One region of the Micromonospora sp. NPDC000207 genome, then DNA from elsewhere that is predicted to be linked to it. Evidence: riboswitches for the same ligand, from Rfam matches in the RefSeq annotation. Region 1 holds a riboswitch; each other region holds the start of a gene.
What was found. A riboswitch is a leader RNA that binds a small molecule or an ion and turns the genes downstream of it on or off. The one in region 1 is predicted to bind cyclic di-AMP.

Region 1 (3,202 bases):
GCTCCGCTGTAGGCTCGCCAGCCGCTGCTGGGCAGCCAGATCTGCCGGTACCAGATCACGTACAGCACGGCCAGCCGGTCGGCGTTGCGGACGTAGTACGCGGCGAGGTTGTTGCCGTACGTCCGGTCCCCGCCGGTGGCGTGCCCACCGAATCCGTTGCGCTGTGCGGCGAAGTCGCACGCCCGACCCTTGGGGTGCTCACCGGAGCCGCCCGGCCGGTAGCAGGAGACGTACCGGGTGAAGCCGGCGGCCTTGGCCTGGTTGAGGGCGTGCAGGGTCCGGGGGGTGATGCACCCGTTGGCCGGGGTGGGGTCGTTGACGCTGCACGACTCCCGGGGCCAGGACCCGTCGGAGTTGCGCGGGGCGGGCTTGGCGGTCTTGGTGCTGTTCCCGCCCGGTCCGCTGGACCCCGTGGACCCGCTGGACCCACTCGACCCGCCGCTGCTGCTGCGCTGCTGGGCCTGTTGCTGCTGCTGTTGCTGGCGGCGGCGCTCGGCCTCCTCACGGCGCTCCTGCGTGACGGCGACGTCGAGGGCCTTCTCGGCCTGGTCCTTGCGCTTTGCCATCGTCGCGACCTGTTTGCGCTGCTCGTTGACCTCGGCATCCAGTTCGACCTTGGTCCGGGCGGACTGGTTGCGGGTCTCCTGGAGCTTGCGCAGCTCCCGCTCCTCGCTGGCGGCGACCTGGTCGAGCGCGGCGGCCCGGTCCATGAAGCCCTCCGGGGAGGTCGCGTTGAGCAGGGCGTTCGCCGCGCCGAGTCGGCCGGTCCGGTACGCGACCTGGGCGATCTCACCGACCTTGGTGTTCTGGACGGCCAGGTCGGAGTCGATGGTCTTGAGCCGACCGTTGAGTTCCTGTTGCCGCTGTGTCGACTTCTCGAGCTTGGCCTTCGCCTCCAGCCATCCCTTGCTGGCCGCCTCCAGCTGGTTGCGCAGAGCCGGGGTGCCGCCCTCGGGATCGGCGTCGGGTGCCGCCAGCAGACCTCCCCGGGTCGCGGCCTGGGCCGGACCGACCGGTGCGACCGCGCCACCGAGGGCGAGGGTCGCGACGAGCAGGGCCGCCATCCGGGCGGTGATGCGTCGCGGTGATGCCACTACTGCCAATGGACCTGTCCTTCCGTCAACCGCCGACCGGGTTAGCTGACGGGTTCGGGACGGAAGATCCCTACCGCTGACGCGGATGCACCCCAGGAACGTGGTTCCCCGGCTCGCCCGGGTGGGCGATTAGGCGGCGGCCACCGTGGGCGCCGATGGGCGCCGCCCGGCGGAGGCCGGGACCGAGCCTACCGGGGTGGGTGTGACGGTTGCAGTCAAAGTGACCGATGGTGTCGGAGAGGCGCACGACAAAGCGCAGCAAAAAGAACATTCCTCGTGGAAATTTAAGCCTGTGCTAATCACCACTCGATGGTTCCGCAGACACCCGCTGACGCTCCGGGTTCGACCTGCAACGTGGCGTGCTCGATGTGGAACTCCTCCCGGAGCGTGGTCCGGGCCGCCGCGAGCACCGTGGCGACCTCCGCGCCCGGGGTGGTGGTCAGGTGGGCCGAGGCGACCTCCATCCCGGAGGTGAGCGTCCACAGGTGCAGGTCGTGCACCTCGGCCACGCCGGGGACCGCCGAGAGCCGGTCGTGCACCTCGGTCACCTGGAGGTGTTCCGGGGCGGCCTGGACCAGGATGCGCAGGGCGGCCCGGGCCAGCCGCCAGGTCCGGGGGAGGATGAACACGCCGATCGCGACCGCCACCACCGGGTCCACCCACCACCAGCCGGTGAACGCGATGACCAGCGCGGCGGCGATCACCCCGACCGAGCCGACCAGGTCGGCGAGCACCTCCAGGTACGCGCCGCGCAGGTTGATGCTCTCCTCGGCGCCCTTGCGCAGCAGTCCGAAGGCGACCACGTTGGCCAGCAGGCCGAGCACCGCCACCCCGAGCATCGGGCCGGTGAGGACCTCCGGCGGATCGCCGATCCGGCGGGCCGCCTCGACGAGGACGTAGACCGCGACCCCGCTGAGCAGCGCCGCGTTGGCCAGGGCGGCGAGCACCTCCAGGCGGTAGAGGCCGAAGGTGCGCTGCGGGTCGGTGGTGGCCCGGCGGGTCGCGGTGATCGCGGCCAGGGCCAGGCCGATGCCGAGCACGTCGGTGAACATGTGCCCGGCGTCGGAGAGCAGGGCCAGCGAGCCGGTGCGGAAGGCGGCGACGGTCTGCACCACTGTGAAGACGGCCAGCAGGGCCAGTGCGGCCCAGAGTCTGCCGACGTGTCGATGGGCGGCGTTCGCCACCGCCGCCGAGTGATCGTGCCCTGCGCCCACGCCCACACCCTCCGTCGTCCGACCCGACCGGGATACAACCTATGCTTACATCGCTATGTATGCAAGTGTCGGACGAGGGGAGGCCGGTCGACAGTCGGAGTCGACGTTCAGCCGGTGGGATCGAGGGTGACCAGGCGCTGGGTGGCCCGGGACAGCGCGACGTAGAGCGTACGAACCCCGGAACCCGGATCGGCCCGGATCTCCCCGGGCGCGACGAGCACCACCCCGTCGTACTCCATGCCCTTGGCCTGGAGGCTCGTCACCACCTGGAGCCGGGGCTCGGCCACCTCGGCCAGCCACCCGGCCACCTCGCGGTGGCGGTGCACCGGCGTGATCACGCCGACGGTCCCCGGCACCTCGGCCAACATGGCCGTCGCCGCGGCCACCGTCTCCGGCGCCAACTCGGCCGCCGACAGCACCCGCTGCACCGGCTCCACCCCGGTGGAGCGGACCGCGACGGGAAGGGGCAGGTCCGGGTCCACCCGACGGATCTCGGCCGCCGCCACCGCGAAGATCTCCGCCGGGTTGCGGTAGTTGGTGGTCAACGTGAACCGGTGCCGCCGACGTCGACCCAGCGCCTGGTCCCGGGCCCGGGTCAGCTCCGCCGGGTCACCCGTCCAGGCGGTCTGGGCCGGGTCGCCGACGACGGTCCAGGACGCCAGCCGCCCCCGTCGGCCGATCATCCGCCACTGCATCGGCGAGACGTCCTGCGCCTCGTCGACGACCACGTGGGCGTACTCCCGGTAGTCCTCCGGGCGCTGCCGGGCCGCCTCCCGGACGGCCCGCTGCCGGTCGGCGAAGGTGCTCAGCTCCCGCACCCCGCCCGCCAGGGCGTACGGGTCCCGCCGGGGGCGGGCCGGCTTCACCGGCTGACCCAGCAACGCGTCCAACTCG
Region 2 (3,202 bases), on a different contig from region 1:
GCAGATCCAGGTGGTCCGCCGCCGCCTGGTCCGCAAGATCCTCGCCACGGTGAAGGACCTGAAGGCCAACAACGAGGAGAAGTACCGCACCCTCTGGGCCGAGTTCGGTCGGGCCCTCAAGGAGGGTCTCCTGGAGGACCCGGACAACCGGGACACCCTGCTGGAGATCGTGTCGGTGGCCTCCACCGACGACCCGGCGGAGCTGACCACCCTCGCCGGGTACGTCGAGCGGATGAAGGACGGCCAGGGCGACATCTACTACGCCACCGGTGAGTCCCGGTCGATGATCGAGAACTCCCCGCACATGGAGGCGTTCCGGGCCAAGGGCTACGAGGTGCTCATCCTCACCGACCCGGTGGACGAGGTCTGGGTGGAGCAGGTCGGCCAGTTCGACGGCCGGTCGCTGCGCTCCATCGCCAAGGGCCAGGTCGACCTGGACACCGAGGAGGAGAAGAAGGAGGCCGAGGCCGAGCGGGAGCAGCGCACCCAGGAGTTCGCCGGTCTGCTGACCTTCCTCACCGAAAAGCTCGCCGAGAACGTCAAGGAGGTCCGGCTCTCCTCGCGGCTGACCACCTCACCGGCGTGCGTGGTGGGCGACGCGTACGACATGACCCCGACCCTGGAGAAGATGTACCGGGCGATGGGTCAGGAGGTCCCGCCGGTGAAGCGGATCCTGGAACTCAACCCGACCCACCCGCTGGTCGCCGGGCTGCGTACCTCCCACGAGCAGGGTGAGGACCCGGCCGCCCTCGTCGAGACCGCCGAGCTGCTGTACGGCATGGCGCTGCTGGCCGAGGGCGGGGAGCTGACCGACCCGGCCCGGTTCACCCGGCTCCTGGCCGACCGGCTGGCCCGTACCCTCTGATCTTTTCCGGTCAGACGTGTCTCGCGGGCCCGGTGTTGCCGCACCGGACCCGCGAGACGTCACGGCCCGACGCCGGGTGTCACCCCGCCCGGCGTCGTGAGACTCAGGCCGCCGCGACCGAGCCGGGGTAGCGGGGCGGCGGTGCGACCGCAGCCAACGCGGGCCGCTCCACGTGCTGCTGCTCCTGCTCGGCCGGGTACGCCAGCTGCAACGCCCGCCGCGCCCACGTGTAGGCGGCGCACGGCTGCGGGCCGTCGGCACACTGCAGGTTCCGGCACTGCCCCTGCGCGGCATCCCGGTGCTGCTCGGCGACGACGATCGCCTGTCGCCACAGCATGGTGTCGGTCACGCCCGCCGGCACGGCGTCGCGCCGGTCGGATCCGGTGGAACTGGACATGAGCGGCCCCCCTCGTACGCGATGTCCCCTTAACCCTCACCACTCAACCCCTGTTCTAACCGTTCCGACCCGTCACAGTTGGGTGACGGTCGACACGGATGCCCTGGTCAGAGGTGTGTGAAGGCGCAGAATGCCGCCTGAGCGGCGAGTTCGCAACCCCTCCCCGTGTGGCCTGGTGAACAACCTCACGCAGCGTATGCACCCGCCCCGGGCCACCCCTACCGTCGTACGGGTCCGCCCGACGCGGACACCGCCCGCCGGAGTACGCCCAATCCATGCCCCCGGCTCCGCGGAACACTCCACCACAGGGCATGGAGCGGGGGACCCAGGTTCCACGGTGCACGTCACCTCGGGGTGAAGCCGCCCACCGGCGGCCGGGCTCCTCGGCCCGAACCCGACAGCTCACCTCGTCGGCGTGGAGGAACCCCATGGCAACTCGAACCACCTCGTCCCGCGCCCTGCGCACCCCCCGACGGATCCTCGGCACCCTCGCCGTCGGTGCCGTGACCGGCCTCGCCGCCGTGTTCGGCACCGCCGCTCCCGCCCACGCCGACAGCGTCGACTGGGACGCCATCGCCCAGTGCGAGTCCGGCGGCGACTGGAGCATCAACACCGGCAACGGCTACTTCGGTGGCCTGCAGTTCGTCCAGAGCACCTGGGAGGCGTACGGCGGCCTCCAGTACGCCACCCGCGCCGACCTGGCCACCCGCGCCCAGCAGATCGCCGTCGCCGAGCAGGTCCTGCAGGGCCAGGGCATCGGGGCCTGGCCGACCTGCGGCCCCCTGGGTGGCCCGGTCTCCCCCTCGGGCGGGTCGACCTCCGCCGCCGACGCCGCCGCCCAGCGCGCCGAGCAGCCCGCGTCGCGCAGCACCGACCGGGACACGTACGTCGTCGAGGCCGGTGACACCCTCGTGAAGATCGCCGCCGCCCACGACGTCACCGGCGGGTGGCAGGGTCTGCACGAGCGCAACAAGGACGTCATCGGCGACGACCCGGGCCTGATCATCCCCGGTCAGCGGCTCACCCTCTGACGTCGAGGCGAAACCCGGCCGGGGCGCACCTCCCGGCCGGGTTCCCCGCCGCCCTTCCCCGCCGGTCGTGCCGGACCGTCCGGTTCTCCGCCCACCTGGGCGCTGGGTTCCGTCCCCGCGCGGGTATCTCCAGGGTGGACACGCGTAGTGACGTCGCCGGTGGGGTACCAGCGACAACCATGAGCACGAAAACCCTGGACGAGCGCCCCACGGACCCGGCCCGCCCCGACCCGACCGCCGACTCGACCACCACCGACCCGGCCGCCACGGACCCCGTCGGCACCGATCCGGCGGGCGGCACCGATCGGGCGGGTGGCACGACGACGCTGGGCACCGTGGCCGTCGTCGCACACCGTAAGAAGACCTTCGGCGGCGGGCTCGACGAACTCCGCGCCGCCCTGGTCGGCGCGGGGGTGAAGAACCTGCTCTGGTACGAGGTGCCGAAGAGCCGCAAGGCGCCGAAGAAGGTCCGTAAGGCCCTCGACGAGGGGGCCGAACTGGTCTTCGTCTGGGGCGGCGACGGCACCGTCCAGCGCAGTGCGGACGCCATGGCCGGATCCGGGGTCCCGATGGCCGTCCTGCCGGCCGGGACCGCCAACCTCTTCGCCACCAACCTGGGCATCCCCACCGACCTGCCCGAGGCGGTCAGGATCGGTCTGCACGGCCCGCGCCGCACCGTCGACCTGGGCAAGGTCAACGGGGAACACTTCGCGGTGATGGCCGGTGCCGGGTTCGACGCCGAGTTGATCCGTGACGCCGACCGTAACCTCAAGGGCCGCCTCGGCCGCCTCGCCTACGTCCTGACCGGGCTGCGACACGTGCGCGGCGAGTGCGTCCGGACCCGGATCAGAATCGACGGCAGCGACTGGTTCGACGGAGAGGCCAGCTGCGTGCTCTTCGGCAACGTCG
Region 3 (3,202 bases), on a different contig from region 1:
GGCACCACCGCGACAGCGGTACCCGGGCCTGCCGTCGGCAGGGACACCACGTCGGTCTCACGGGCCGACGTCCACCCGCCGACAGCCGGAACGGTCAGCCCTTGCCGGGGCGACCGAAGCTGTGGATCGGGGCGTCACCGAGGCGCTTCATCCGCACCGGCACCCCGGACCGGGCGGCGTGCACCACCCAGCCGTCACCGACGTACATGCCCACGTGGTGCACGTCGCGGTAGTAGAAGACGAGGTCGCCGGGGCGCAGGTCGGCGCGGCTCACCGGGGTGGTCACCTTCCGCTGCCGGGCGGCGTTGTGCGGCAGCGCCACGCCGCCCTTCGCCCAGGCCGCGAGCATCAGACCCGAGCAGTCGTACGCCTTCGGCCCCTCGGCGCCCCAGACGTACGGCTTCCCGATCTGGGCGCAGGCGAACCGGACCACGTCACCTGCCGTACCCCCGGGGTAGGTGACGGGGCAGGGCGCCGGGCGGAGCGGCCCACCGGCACCACTGTCGTACGCCCGCAGCCGCAGCTTCTGCAACCTGTCGATCTCGGCGTCGATCTGCCGACGGCTGGCGGCGAGTCCCCTCTCCGCCCGGGTCAGTTGGACGATCATCCGGTCGAGTCGGGTCTTCCCGGCCGCCAGTTCGTCACGCAGGTCCCGGACGGCCCGGACGTCCTCCTGCCGGCGGTGGGCGAACCGGTCCATCAGCTCGATCCGGCCGACCAGTTCACCGGGGGTGCGCCCGGAGAGCATCAGGTTGAGCGCCGAGAAGCTCTCACCCTTGTACGCCCGCACTGCCAGGTCGCTGACCTGCTTCATCGCCGCGTCGACCTGGCGTTGCAGCGGGTCGATCCTGGCCGCCAGGGCGGCGGCCTCCCGACGCCTGTCGGCGAGGTCCTGCCGGACGGCGTTGTGCCGTTCGATGAGCGGTTCGAGTCGGTGCCAGTCCCTGTCGATCTGCCGTTCGAGATCGGTCACCGACGGTTCGGCGTACGCCGGGGCGGGGACCCCGAGGACGGCGGCCCCGACCAGGACCGCAGCGGTCGCGGCCAGTGCTGTGGTGCAGCGGAACGAGCGTGGACGCGGCCCAGCCGGCACCGGGTCGACCTTCGCCGACCTGGTGGACGGTGGCCGCGGGGCATGAAGTGCCACCGGGCTCGGTACTCCTTCGACGGAACCGCCTACCGGGTCAGCTGACGGGTTCGGGCGGAAGGGGACGCCCTACCGCAGCGGACTGCGGATTCACCCCGACGTACCTGGGTTCCCGGATCACCCGTGCGGGCGACTCGGCGGTGTCGTTCGTGACCGCCCGGGTTGGACGGTTCTGCTGCCGACCGACGGTTCACCAGCGTAGAGAGACGACCACCTATCCGCAACGGAGCGATACGTGACACTCCGTCTCACGTTCGTTCACTCTCGGGCGCGGCGTGACCGACACACGACGCCGGTCACCGACGCGCGGAGCCGACGGCCGGTGCGCGAAGGACCCGCCGTCGAGGCCACACGCGAAGGCCCTCCGTCGTCGGTGGTCGACGACGGAGGGCCTCAGGTACGCCGAGGGTCAGCCGGGTCGTCGGAACCCGGCTACCGGCATCGTGTTGATGCTGGAGACGTTGACCGGGACACCGGCTCTCGCCGCGTGCACCATCTTGTCGTTGCCCAGGTAGATGCCGACGTGACTGAGGTCGCTGCGGAAGAAGACCAGATCGCCGGGGCGGGCCTCGTTACGCGGGATCGCCCGGCCCTCGTTCCACTGCGCCCCGGTGAAGTGGGTGAGGCTGATGCCTGCGGCCCGGTACGCGTACTGGGTCAGCCCGGAGCAGTCGAAGGAGTTCGGCCCGGTGGACCCGAACACGTACGGCTTGCCGATCTGGGCGCAGGCGGTCCGGATGGCGGTACGCGCCGCCGCGTTGACCACCCCGTTGATGGTGGGGCAGTTGGCGGTCTGCACTGTGGTCTTCGGCATCGAAGCCCGGAGGGTCTTGATCTCACCCTCGATCTTCTTGCGCCGGTTCGCCAGGTCCTTCTCCTGCTTGACCTGGGTGGTGACGAGGGTGTCCAGCTTCTCCTTCTGGGTGTTGAACCTGGCCTGAACGGCCAGGACGTCCTCGATCTGCCGACGCTGCTCGGTGGCCACCCGGTCCAGCAGGGTCAGCTGTTCGCCGAGCTGCCCGGGGCGGCTGTTCACCAGCACCGCGCCCAGCTCGTACGAGGGACCGATGATGTAGTACCGGGAGGCGAGTTCACCGATCCGGTTCAGCGCCAACTCGCTTTCGAGCTGCAACGGCTCGATCTTCTTCGCGAGGTCGTCGGACTTCTTGCGGTTGACCCTCAGCTCGGACCGCACCTTGTTGTACTGCTCGATGGTGGGTTCCAGCTGGCGCCACTGCTTTTCGATCTGCGCTTCGATCTCCTCGACCGTGGGCTCCGCCTGCGCCGGTACGGCGAGCATCCCGGCGCCGACGATCACGGCAGCACACAGGGCTGTCAGACGCGCCAATGCCCGTCGCGCGCCGCGTACTCGGGCGGGCGTTTTCGGGACACGACGATGAGGGGGCAGGCTCGCCACCGGCACCGACTCCTTTGCCGACCGGCCGCCGGGCGCCTCGCGAGGAGGGGAGGGCGAGACAGACGACCCACAAGCGGCCGGTGCCCAACATTAGGGAAGCAAAGCGATCGGGGCAAGAAGACAATCTTCACCATTACGGTGAAGCAATCGCTTGCACACCAACGGTATCCGCTATTCGACGATCGAGGGGTACCCATCAATATCGGGGTCGGTCACCCTCCGGTCACTCCGGCCGGACCGAGCGGAGCAGGACGCTGGCCACGTCGACCACCTCGACCTCTTCTCCGGCCCCCTTGCCGTTGACCCCGTCGTTGAGCATCGTCGAGCAGAACGGGCAGCCGACGGCGACCGTCTTCGCCCCGGTGGACATGGCCTCCTCGACCCGGTCCACGTTGATCCGCTTGCCGATCCGCTCCTCCATCCACATTCGCGCGCCCCCGGCACCGCAGCAGAACGAGCGCTCGCTGTTGCGCGGCATCTCGATCAGACCGGCGTCGCCCGTGCCGCCGCCGATGGCGCTGCCCAGGACCTCACGCGGCGGGGCGAAGACCCGGTTGTGGCGGCCCAGGTAGCACGGGTCGTGGTAGGTGACCCCGCCGTCGACAGGCTGGACCGGGGTGAGCTTGCCACCGGCGACC
Region 4 (3,202 bases), on a different contig from region 1:
CGTCCGATTGCGGTATGGTCCCCGGCGGCGGCCGGTCGACCCCCGGCGACGGAGCGTGGAGGAGGAGACGTCGTGGTGGTTCGTACGGTCGTGGTCGGTGTGGTGGCGTGACCAGCGTATCGGCGACCAGCGCGACCGCCACCGGAGCGACCCCCGCCCTGTCCCGGCTGCCCTCGCTGACCGGACTGCGGTGGATCGCCGCCCTGCTGGTGTACGGGTTCCACGCCGCCACCATGCGGGTCGTCGCCGAGCCGGGACCCCAGGGCGTGTTGGAGAAGGTCTTCACCCTCGGCCTCTCCGGAGTGCAGTTCTTCTTCATCCTCAGCGGTTTCGTCCTGGTCTGGTCGGCCCGCCCCGAGGACTCGAAACGGGCCTTCTGGCGTCGCCGGGCCGCGAAGATCTATCCCAACCACGTTCTGATGTGGATGGTCGTGCTGCTGGTCGGTCTCTACTTCGTCGACCCGGTCAACGGTCAGGTGGCGCTCACCAACCTGCTGCTGTTGCAGGCGTGGGACCCCACTCCGGGCCACTTCTACAGCATCAACACGGTGAGCTGGTCGCTCTCCTGCGAGCTGTTCTTCTACCTCTGTCTGCCGTTCGCGCTCCCGGCGATCCGGCGGGCCCGGCCCTGGATGCTCTGGGCCGTCGTCGTCGCCGTACCGCTGCTGATCCTGGCGCTCTGGCCGACGCAGCTGCTGGTGCCACCGGAGTACCGGTGGTGGTTCACCCAGATCTTCCCGATCACCAGGTCGTTCGAGTTCTGGATGGGCGTCGCCGCCGCCGAGCTGATGCGTCGGGGCTGCTGGCGCGGTCCCCGGCTGACGGTGGCCAGCGTGGTCTTCGTGGCCGTCTGGGTGGCCGCCGGTGAGATCATCCGCGCCGAGCTCTGGGCGGCCGTCCTGTCGGTGGCGTACATCCTGGTCATCACCGCTGCGGCGGACGCCGACATCAACGGCCGCCGCTCACCCTGGCGCTCCCGGCCGATGCTCTGGCTCGGCGAGGTCTCCTTCGCCTTCTACCTGGTGCACGTCTTCGTCATGGTCACTGTGCTCCGGCTCGTCGGCGTCTACGGCGTCGGCCTGCCCGGCTGGTGGGGGCCGGTGGCGGTGGTGGCCTTCCTCCTTGTCAACCTGGTGCTGGCCGGGCTGATGCACAGGTACCTGGAGACCCCGATGATGCGCCTGCTCGCCCCCTCCCGCTCCGGTCGGAACCGGCGTGGGCCGGGACCGCAGCCGCCCGGTTCGGACCCACGACAGGTAGCGCCCGGGCCGGAGTCGGTCGCGCCGGGACCGCAGTCGGTCGAGCCCGAGCCGCAGTCGGTCGAGCCCGAGCCGCAGTCGGTCGTGCCGGGGCCGCGCTCGGGGGCGTCCGCCGCCGAGCAGCCGGTGGGTGACGCCGAACGACGCTGACCCATCCCGTCCGTGACGGTGATGCCGCTCACAGGACGCCGGATCCGGTCACGCGACGCAGGGCGGACGTCATTGGCCGACAATTCCTCGGGGATGCTCACCGAACGTCCGGTTGTGGACCTCGACGGGTGGATGAAACCGCCCGTCCCATAGATACACGACACTGTCGGACTGCGGTGAAGATTGCTGCCATGATCGAGGTTTAAGCAGGTCAAGCCGGGTTGGCAGGGAAAAGCTCGGCCAGTAGTGTCGCTGCGTCCGGTGCGGTTCCCGATCGCAAGAAGCGACGCCGCCCCGACCCGCTCAATCGTCTCAGGACGAGCCGGGGACCCACGTAGTCCGGGGTGAATCCGGGAGCCGACGCTCCCGGTAGGGCGACTTCTTCCCGCCCGAATCCGTCAGCTAACCCGGTAGGCGGAATCGGAAGGAGCCCCGTTCCTTGCCTCACCATCCCCTCCAGTCGACAGTGAGACACCATCTCAGGCGACAGCTGCGGCGGCTCACCGCAGACCGCCAGTACCAGGTCGTCGCCGCCTCGGCCGCGACCCTCATGGTGGCCTCGGGCGTCGGAGTCGGCGTCGCCGTCACCGGTGACGGGTCCGACCTCGATCAGCCCACCCCGGCCGCCGTCGCCGAGCAGGCCCCCTACGCCGGTGACCTCCCCGCCCGCGCCGAGTTGAGCGCGCCGCAGACCCCGGCGCCGTCGCTGACCACCCCGGCCCCGACCGCCACCGCCCGTTCGCAGAGCCCCGCTCCGACGGCGACGGCGAGCAGCGCCACCAGCACCACAGCCCCGGCGGCCGATCTGACCCGTACGGCGACTCCCAAGCCGCCCGCGTCGAGGGTCCTCGACCACGACCACCAGTCCCAGATCACCTACTACTACTGCGGCCCGGCGGCGGTACGCAACGCGCTGTCGGCCATGGGCCTGGCCCGGACCCAGGACGACCTGGCGGTGCGGCTCGGCACCACGACGATGGGCACCAACTCGGCCGCCGACACCACCCGGGTGCTCAACCAGGTGGTGGACGGCAGCCCGTACCGGACCACGATGATCCCCGGCAACGCCGCCACCACCGCCCAGACCGAGCGGCTCCGGGCCGACCTGGTCGCGGCGGTCGCCGACGAGCGCGGCGTGGTGGTGAACGTGGCCGGGACCACCACCGACCTCGCCGGGGGCTGGCACTCCTTCCCGGGCGGACACTACGTCGCGGTGGTCGGCTACCGCGACGACGGCCGGACCGTCAAGATCGCCGACTCGGCGAACCCGGCGGTCCCGACGTACTGGCTGACAGTGGGCACTCTTGCCGACTGGATCGCCAGCCGGGGCTACTCCGCCTGAGCCGGCAGTCCCCACCCGATCCACGAGACGGGCACCGTCCCCCTGCGCAGGGGGACGGCGCCCGTCTCGTTCTCGTCGGGGTCGCTCAGCCGATGGGGGGCGGCACCCGTTCCGGTGGCCACTCAGCCGGTGGGGGAGAGCGGTGCCCGTCTCGTCGCGGTGGGTCGGTCGCTCAGCCGGTGGGGGAGAGCGGCCCGGTGGCGGCGTCGGCCAGCCCGGCACCTGCGCCGGTACGCGGACCCGGCGGGGTCCACGCCGGGTCCAGGTGCCGCCGGGCGGCCGCCAGGAACACCTCGGCGTAGGACTCGGCCGGGAAGTCCCCGAGGTAGCGGGTACGGGTGTGCCACCGGGCCGACTCCGCCGGATCGGTCTGCAACAGCGCGGTCAGCACCTCGTCGACGTTCGACATGTCCCGCCGCAGCACGTACGCCGAACCGGCCAGGGGGAACCG

Region 2: another riboswitch for cyclic di-AMP. It lies ahead of ABT336_RS04290 (transglycosylase family protein); the one in region 1 lies ahead of ABT336_RS01235 (coiled-coil domain-containing protein).
Region 3: another riboswitch for cyclic di-AMP. It lies ahead of ABT336_RS26340 (C40 family peptidase); the one in region 1 lies ahead of ABT336_RS01235 (coiled-coil domain-containing protein).
Region 4: another riboswitch for cyclic di-AMP. It lies ahead of ABT336_RS23525 (C39 family peptidase); the one in region 1 lies ahead of ABT336_RS01235 (coiled-coil domain-containing protein).

What each region holds. Positions count from the first base shown of each region.
Region 1 is NZ_JBEPEQ010000002.1:61,497-64,698, forward strand. It holds gene ABT336_RS01235 (coiled-coil domain-containing protein) at 1-1,064, opposite strand, end outside; cyclic di-AMP (ydaO/yuaA leader) riboswitch at 1,110-1,240, opposite strand; gene ABT336_RS01240 (cation diffusion facilitator family transporter) at 1,394-2,308, opposite strand; gene ABT336_RS01245 (HelD family protein) at 2,416-3,202, opposite strand, start outside.
Region 2 is NZ_JBEPEQ010000009.1:4,199-7,400, forward strand. It holds gene htpG (molecular chaperone HtpG) at 1-865, shown strand, start outside; gene ABT336_RS04285 (hypothetical protein) at 969-1,262, opposite strand; cyclic di-AMP (ydaO/yuaA leader) riboswitch at 1,561-1,673, shown strand; gene ABT336_RS04290 (transglycosylase family protein) at 1,691-2,293, shown strand; gene ABT336_RS04295 (diacylglycerol/lipid kinase family protein) at 2,473-3,202, shown strand, end outside.
Region 3 is NZ_JBEPEQ010000184.1:10-3,211, forward strand. It holds gene ABT336_RS26340 (C40 family peptidase) at 95-1,093, opposite strand; cyclic di-AMP (ydaO/yuaA leader) riboswitch at 1,157-1,297, opposite strand; gene ABT336_RS26345 (C40 family peptidase) at 1,557-2,570, opposite strand; gene ABT336_RS26350 ((Fe-S)-binding protein) at 2,788-3,202, opposite strand, start outside.
Region 4 is NZ_JBEPEQ010000124.1:1,099-4,300, reverse strand. It holds gene ABT336_RS23530 (acyltransferase family protein) at 108-1,409, shown strand; cyclic di-AMP (ydaO/yuaA leader) riboswitch at 1,700-1,841, shown strand; gene ABT336_RS23525 (C39 family peptidase) at 1,876-2,751, shown strand; partial or broken gene ABT336_RS23520 (CDP-glycerol glycerophosphotransferase family protein) at 2,924-3,202, opposite strand, start outside.